2 regions of the Pseudomonas sp. YA1 genome follow, and region 2 is predicted to be linked to the other one. Evidence: predicted binding sites of a transcription regulator. Region 2 holds the regulator's gene; the other holds the start of a gene.
The links. The regulator FliA, encoded in region 2, starts transcription of late flagellar genes. The targets are predictions, from matches to a motif close to CTAAAGTTTNNNNNNNNNNNGCCGNTAA.
Positions count from the first base shown of each region.

Region 1: AC4OR5_RS17575 (methyl-accepting chemotaxis protein) is a predicted target of FliA. The motif match lies at 2,243-2,270, and genes of this name have one in related genera.

Region 1 covers NZ_JBZWBG010000011.1:189,138-192,808, forward strand. Annotated here, with positions in the region: gene bosR (biofilm oxidative stress transcriptional regulator BosR) at 27-467, opposite strand; gene AC4OR5_RS17575 (methyl-accepting chemotaxis protein) at 572-2,197, opposite strand; gene fabB (beta-ketoacyl-ACP synthase I) at 2,351-3,568, opposite strand; gene fabA (3-hydroxyacyl-[acyl-carrier-protein] dehydratase FabA) at 3,580-3,671, opposite strand, start outside.
Region 2 covers NZ_JBZWBG010000008.1:246,051-249,721, forward strand. Annotated here, with positions in the region: gene flhF (flagellar biosynthesis GTPase FlhF) at 1-387, shown strand, start outside; gene fleN (flagellar synthesis regulator FleN) at 526-1,368, shown strand; gene fliA (RNA polymerase sigma factor FliA) at 1,365-2,108, shown strand; gene AC4OR5_RS13735 (chemotaxis response regulator CheY) at 2,210-2,584, shown strand; gene AC4OR5_RS13740 (protein phosphatase CheZ) at 2,604-3,392, shown strand; gene AC4OR5_RS13745 (chemotaxis protein CheA) at 3,593-3,671, shown strand, end outside.

The sequences.
Region 1 (3,671 bases), on a different contig from region 2:
CCGACGGTAGCCTGTTCGTCCTTCGATCAGTCCCTGCTGACCCGGGTATCTTCCGCGGCGAGCGGACTGCCGTCGCCGGCGCGTACCTGCAGGCGCGGCACCGGCTGGCCGCTGTCGCGCTCGACCAGGCGGACATGGGATTCGTCCGGGGCGAAGAAATAGTCCTCGCCCCACTGCCGAATCGCCACCAGCAGGGGGAAGAGCGCGCGTCCCTTGTCAGTCAGGCGGTATTCCTGGTGACTGCCGCTTTCGGCCGGGACCGCCACCATCACGCCGTGCTCCACCAGGTTGCGCAGGCGCGCCGCCAGGATGTTCTTGGCCAGGCCGAGGCTCTTCTGGAATTCGCCGAAGCGCGTCAGTCCTTCGAAGGCATCGCGCACGATGAGCATCGACCAGCCATCACCGATCACGTCCAGCGGGCGGGCGACTGGACAACTGGCTTGCTTGTGGCTGGTGCGCTTGACCATCAGGGCGGCTCCGGAGGGGAGAGGATCGGGTTTCATGGTAAAACCCGGGCTCCACGCTGGGCAACCGCAGCAAGTGCGCCGCCGTGAGACGGCGCACGGCATGGTCAGACGACGAAGCGGGTGACCATGTTGTTCAGGTCGATGGCCAGTTGCGACAGTTCCTGGCTGGCGGCGGCGGTCTGGTTGGAGCCGGCGGATGTCTGCAGCGAGATGTCGCGGATGTTCACCAGGTTGCGGTCGACCTCGCGGGCCACCTGGGCCTGCTGCTCGGAGGCGCTGGCGATCACCAGGGTACGCTCGTTGATCTGGCCGACCCGCTCGGCGATCTCGTTCAGCGCCAGGCCGGCGGCTTCGGCGATCTCCAGCATGTTGCGGGCGCGTACGCTGCTGCTGTCCATGGCGCCGACCGCGGCGCCGGTGCCTTCCTGGATGTTGGCGATCATCTGCTCGATCTCGCGGGTGGATTCCTGGGTGCGATGGGCGAGGGCGCGAACCTCGTCGGCGACCACCGCGAAACCGCGGCCCTGCTCGCCGGCGCGAGCCGCCTCGATGGCCGCGTTGAGCGCCAGGAGATTGGTCTGTTCGGCGATACCGCGGATCACGTCGAGGACCTTGGAAATGTCCTGGGCCTTTTCCGCCAGGCCGCCGACCAGCGCCGAGGTATTGTCCACTTCTTCGCTCATCAGGCGGATCGCCTGGACCGTCTCCAGTACCCGCTGGCGTCCGTTCTGCGCCGATTGCTCGGAGGCGGACGAGGCGTCCGAGGTGGAGCTGGCGTTGCGCGCCACTTCCTCGACGGCGGCGGTCATCTCGTTGACCGCGGTGGCGGCCATCTGGATTTCGTCGTTCTGCTGGGTCAGCGAGCGGTTGCCCTGCTCGGTGACGGCGCTGAGTTCCTCCGCGGCGGAGGCCAGTTGGGTCGCCGAGCTGCCGATCTGCTGGATGGTCTGGCGCAGTTGTGCCTGCATGCCCTGGAGAGCGGCCAGCAGCTTGGCCGGTTCGTCGCGGCCAGAGGTATCGATGCGGCTGGTGAGGTCGCCGGAAGCGATCACCTCGGCCACTCGCAGCGCCTCGCCGAGCGGTTGGGTGATGCTGCGGGTGAACAGCCAGGCCAGTACCACGGTAGCGAGGCCGGCGACCAGCAGCACGCCGATCACTGCGGCGAAGGCGCTGTGATAGACCTCATCGGCCGTGTGGCTGGCCTGGCTGGCGCCCTTGACGTTGAGGTCGATCAGCGCCTGCAGTTGCTGCTGGGTGGCGCGGTACTGGTCGAGCAGGGTGCTTTCGGTGTACTGGCGGGTCTCTTCCAGCGGCTTGCTGCGCGACATCTGCACCAGGGTCTGCTGGCTTTGCAGGAGCGTCTGCCGGGTAGCCAGGTAGCGCTCGTAGATCGAGCGCTCGTCGGCACCACTGATCAGTCGCTGGTAGGCGCCCTCGCGATCGGTCAGCTCCTTGCCGATTTCCGTCATGCGGCTTTCCAGGAAGCGCTTGCTGCTGTCGTCCGCCGCCAGCACATGGGCCAGTTGCACCTGCCGCAGTTCGGCGAGCAGAACGTTCAACTCGGCGCTTTCGCGGACGCTAGGCAGCCAGTTGTCGCTGATGTCCGAAGAGGCTTCGTTGAGCGAACCCATTCGGTTCAGGGAAAAGATGCCGGTGATGACCAGCAGAGCGGTGATCAGGGCGAAACTCAGGGCGGCACGGGTCGCGATGGGCATACTGCGCAAAGACATGATGGCGGATTCCAGGGGGCAGGAGAGAGACGGGGCTGATCAGTTCTATCGGCAGGCGGGGCGCCAGGTTTAGCCCGTTCATGCAGTTCGGGTAAAGAAACGCTGGGTACAAAAAAGCGCCCCGAAGGGCGCTTCATGCGGCGATGGAGGGAATCAACCCTGCCAGCGCTTGAGGACCAGGGTGGCGTTGGTGCCGCCGAAGCCGAAGCTGTTGCTCATGACGGTATCGAGCTTGGCGTTCTCGCGGGTCTCGCGGAGAATCGGCAGGTCGGCCACTTCCGGGTCGAGTTCGTCGATGTTGGCGGAGCCGGCGATGAAGCCGCCTTCCATCATCAGCAGGCAATAGATCGCCTCGTGTACGCCGGCGGCGCCCAGCGAGTGGCCGGACAGGCTCTTCGTCGAGCTGATGGCCGGCGCCTTGTCGCCGAACACTTCGCGCACGCCTCGGATCTCGGCGACGTCGCCGACCGGGGTGGAGGTGCCGTGGGTGTTCAGGTAGTCGATCGGCGCGTCGACGGTGGCCAGCGCCTGCTGCATGCAGCGGATCGCGCCTTCGCCGCTCGGGGCGACCATGTCGTAGCCGTCGGAGGTGGCGCCGTAGCCGACGATCTCGGCGTAGATCTTGGCGCCGCGCTTGAGCGCATGCTCCAGCTCCTCGACCACCACCATGCCGCCGCCGCCGGCGATGACGAAGCCGTCACGCTTGGCGTCGTAGGCGCGGGAGGCCTTTTCCGGCGTTTCGTTGTACTGGGTGGAGAGGGCGCCCATGGCGTCGAACAGGCAGCTCTGGCTCCAGTGTTCCTCTTCGCCGCCGCCGGCGAAGACCACGTCCTGCTTGCCCAGCTGGATCTGTTCCATGGCCTGGCCGATGCAATGCGCGCTGGTGGCGCAGGCGGAGGAGATCGAGTAGTTGACGCCCTTGATCTGGAACGGCGTGGCCAGGCAGGCCGATACGGTGCTGCCCATGGTGCGGGTCACGCGGTATGGGCCGATGCGCTTGACGCCTTTCTCGCGCAGGGTATCGATGGCTTCCATCTGGTTCAGGGTGGAAGCGCCGCCGGAGCCGGCGATCAGGCCGGTGCGGGGGTTGGAAATCTGTTCCGGAGTCAGGCCGGAGTCCTTGATCGCCTGCTCCATCGCCAGGTAGGCGTAAGCGGCGGCATCGCCCATGAAGCGGAAGACCTTGCGATCGATCAGCTCTTCGAGGTTCAGGTCGACCGAACCGGAAACGTGGCTGCGCAGGCCCATCTCGGCGTAGGACGGATTGAAGCGAATGCCGGGCCGACCCGCACGGAGGTTGGCGGAAACGGTGTCTTTGTCATTGCCGAGGCAGGAAACGATGCCCAGACCGGTGATAACGACGCGACGCATGCGGATAACCCTTAGAAGCTGTCAGTGGAGGTGAACAGGCCGACGCGGAGGCCTTCGGCACTGTAGATTTCGCGGCCATCGACGCTGACGGTGCCGTCGGCGA
Region 2 (3,671 bases):
GACCCGGCATTGCGCATGCAGCTCGAGGCACTGGCGTCGCCGAGCCTGAACGTGAAGAATTACCTGGTGATGGCCACCACCAGCCAGAGCCAGGTGCTCAAGTCGGCCTACCAGACCTATCGGCACTGCGGGCTGGCGGGTTGCATCCTGACTAAGCTGGACGAGGCGGGCAGCCTCGGTGAATCGATGGCGCTGGCTATCGCCCAGCGTCTCCCGGTAGCCTATCTGGCGGATGGGCCGCGGATTCCGGACGACCTGCAGGTGGCGCGCAGTCACCAACTGGTCAGCCGGGCGGTGAGCCTGCAGGCACCGGAAGAGCCCAGCGAGGACGCCATGGCCGAGATGTTCGCCGGGCTCTACCAGCAACCGGCGCGGCGTGCCGGCTGAGGACGTGGGAAGAACCGCGCGTGGCGCGGGTGACGGAAGCGAAGGTGGCTTCCGCCGGGCCGGGAACGATGGCGCATCATTCCCGCCAATACCGGAGAGCGCTGGAAGGGGCGTTCCGGGAAGACGACAACACAAGGTATGAAGCAGATGGGTAGCATGCATCCCGTACAGGTGATCGCAGTAACTGGCGGCAAGGGCGGCGTCGGCAAGACCAATGTGTCGGTGAACCTGGCACTGGCTCTGGCCGATCTCGGCCGTCGCGTCATGCTGCTGGATGCCGACCTCGGCCTGGCCAACGTCGACGTCCTGCTGGGACTCACGCCCAAGCGCACCCTGGCCGACGTGATCGAGGGACGCTGCGAACTGCGCGATGTCCTCCTCCTCGGTCCCGGTGGCGTGCGCATCGTTCCCGCGGCCTCCGGCACGCAGAGCATGGTGCACCTCTCGCCCATGCAGCATGCGGGGCTGATCCAGGCGTTCAGCGATATCAGCGACAACCTCGATGTCCTGGTCGTCGACACTGCCGCCGGAATCGGCGATTCGGTGGTCAGTTTCGTCCGCGCCGCGCAGGAGGTGCTGCTGGTCGTCTGCGACGAGCCGACCTCGATCACCGATGCCTACGCCCTGATCAAGCTGCTCAACCGCGACCACGGCATGACTCGCTTCCGGGTCCTGGCCAACATGGCCCACAGCCCGCAGGAAGGACGCAACCTGTTCGCCAAACTGACCAAGGTCACTGACCGTTTCCTCGACGTCGCACTACAGTATGTAGGTGTCATCCCTTACGACGAGTCGGTACGCAAGGCCGTGCAGAAACAGCGAGCCGTATACGAGGCATTCCCCCGCTCGAAGGCGTCCCTGGCCTTCAAGGCGGTCGCGCAGAAGGTCGACAGCTGGCCGCTGCCGGCCAACCCGCGCGGGCACCTGGAGTTCTTCGTCGAACGACTGGTCCAACACCCCGCGACAGGTTCGGCCGTATGACAGCGGCCTCTGGAGTGCGTATGTATAGCAAGGCGCAAGCGCAGAACTCCCAGGAGCAACTGATCCAGCGTTACGCACCACTGGTCAAGCGCATCGCCTATCACCTGCTCGGCCGCCTGCCGGCCAGCGTGCAGGTGGAGGACCTGATGCAGGCCGGCATGATCGGCCTGCTCGAGGCCGCGAAGAAATACGACGCCGGCAAGGGCGCCAGCTTCGAGACCTATGCCGGCATCCGCATCCGTGGGGCCATGCTCGACGAGGTCCGCAAGGGCGACTGGGCGCCGCGTTCGGTGCACCGCAACACGCGCATGGTGACCGACGCGATCCGCGCGATCGAGGCGAGAACCGGACGCGACGCTAAAGATCACGAAGTTGCTGCCGAACTCCAATTGAGCCTCGAAGATTACTACGGCATCCTCAGCGACACGCAGGGCAGCCGCCTGTACAGCTTCGACGACCTGTTGCAGGACGGCGAACATGGATTGCCGGAAGACACCAGCCTCAGTCACAACGAACCGATCCACGGCCTGCTCGACGAACGTTTTCAGGCGGCCCTGGCGGATGCCATCGCCAAGTTGCCGGAGCGCGAGCGCCTGGTGCTGGCGTTGTATTACGACGAGGAACTCAACCTCAAGGAGATCGGCGAGGTACTGGGCGTCAGCGAATCGCGGGTCAGCCAGTTGCACAGCCAGTGCGCCGCGCGTTTGCGTGCGCGCCTGGCCGATTGGCGGTCGGCCTGAACCGGCCTCGACCGCAGCTTGTAACCGTTAACGCAAAAGAATGTGTGGCGCGTCCCCTGGGGCGCGCTCTGGTCTGTACGGAGGTTTACTTGGACAAGAACATGAAAATTCTCATCGTGGACGACTTTTCCACGATGAGACGCATCATCAAGAACCTCTTGCGGGACTTGGGCTTCACCAATACCGCCGAGGCCGACGACGGCACCACGGCGCTGCCGATGCTGCACAGCGGCAATTTCGACTTTCTCGTCACCGACTGGAACATGCCGGGCATGACCGGCATCGATCTGCTGCGCGCGGTTCGCGCCGACGAGCGCCTCAAGCACCTGCCGGTGCTGATGGTCACCGCCGAGGCCAAGCGCGACCAGATCATCGAAGCGGCCCAGGCCGGGGTCAACGGCTATGTGGTCAAACCCTTCACCGCTCAGGTCCTGAAGGAAAAGATCGAGAAGATTTTCGAGCGGGTCAACGGCTGAAGCCGGCCAAGAGGGTGTCATGGTGCTTGGTAACGATTCCACGGGCGACGAATTCGAATCGACCCTGAAAAAACACGCGCGCGAACTGGTGGACTGTCTCGAACGGGGGCACTTCCAGCAGGCGGTGCAATTGATCCAGGAGCTCAGCCAGGCCAGGGACCGTGGCCTCTACCAGGAAGTGGGCAAGCTGACCCGCGAACTGCACAACGCCATCGTCGATTTCCAGATCGACCCGCATTCCCCCCACGCGCAGGAAATGTCGCAGATCGCCGATGCCACCGATCGTCTTTCCTACGTGGTGGAAATGACCGAGAAGGCCGCCAACCGGACCATGGACCTGGTGGAGCAGAGCGCCCCGCTGGTCAACCAACTGGGCGACGATTCGCGGGAGCTGCACCAGGAGTGGCAACGCTTCATGCGCCGGGAAATCGACGCCGACGGCTTCCGCGAGCTGGCCAAGCGCATCGAACAGTTCCTCGTGCGCAGCGGCGAGAACGCCGGCCAGTTGTCCTCGCAGCTCAATGACATCCTGCTGGCGCAGGATTACCAGGACCTGACCGGCCAGGTGATCAAGCGTGTCACCAAGCTGGTCACCGAGGTCGAGAGCAACCTCGTGAAGCTGGTCTGGATGGCCGGCCAGGTGGACCGTTACGCCGGAATCGAGCACGACCACGTGAGCATGCGCCACCAGGCCGCGCTGGAGCGTTCGGCCAAGGGCGAGGGGCCGCAGGTCGCCGCGGAAAAACGAGAGGATGTGGTGTCCGGGCAGGATGACGTGGACGATCTGCTGTCCAGCCTGGGTTTCTGACCCGCCCGGCTCAAGACTGCGGCATCGCTGCCGTTAAGTAAGCATTGAACGCTGGCATCCGCGGGCTGCCGGCACAGCCTTCGTCATGCCGATGATCCCGGCGGGCGGGCTGAAGTCGGTCCGGAAAGCCGGGCCGGTATTTCCGGCAGGACAGCGGTCCTGCCGATCCTTTCGAGTAACACGTCTCTGGGAGCAGCCGAATGAGCTTCGACGCCGATGAAGAAATCCTCCAGGACTTCCTGGTTGAGGCCGGCGAGATTCTCGAGCAATTGTCCGAGC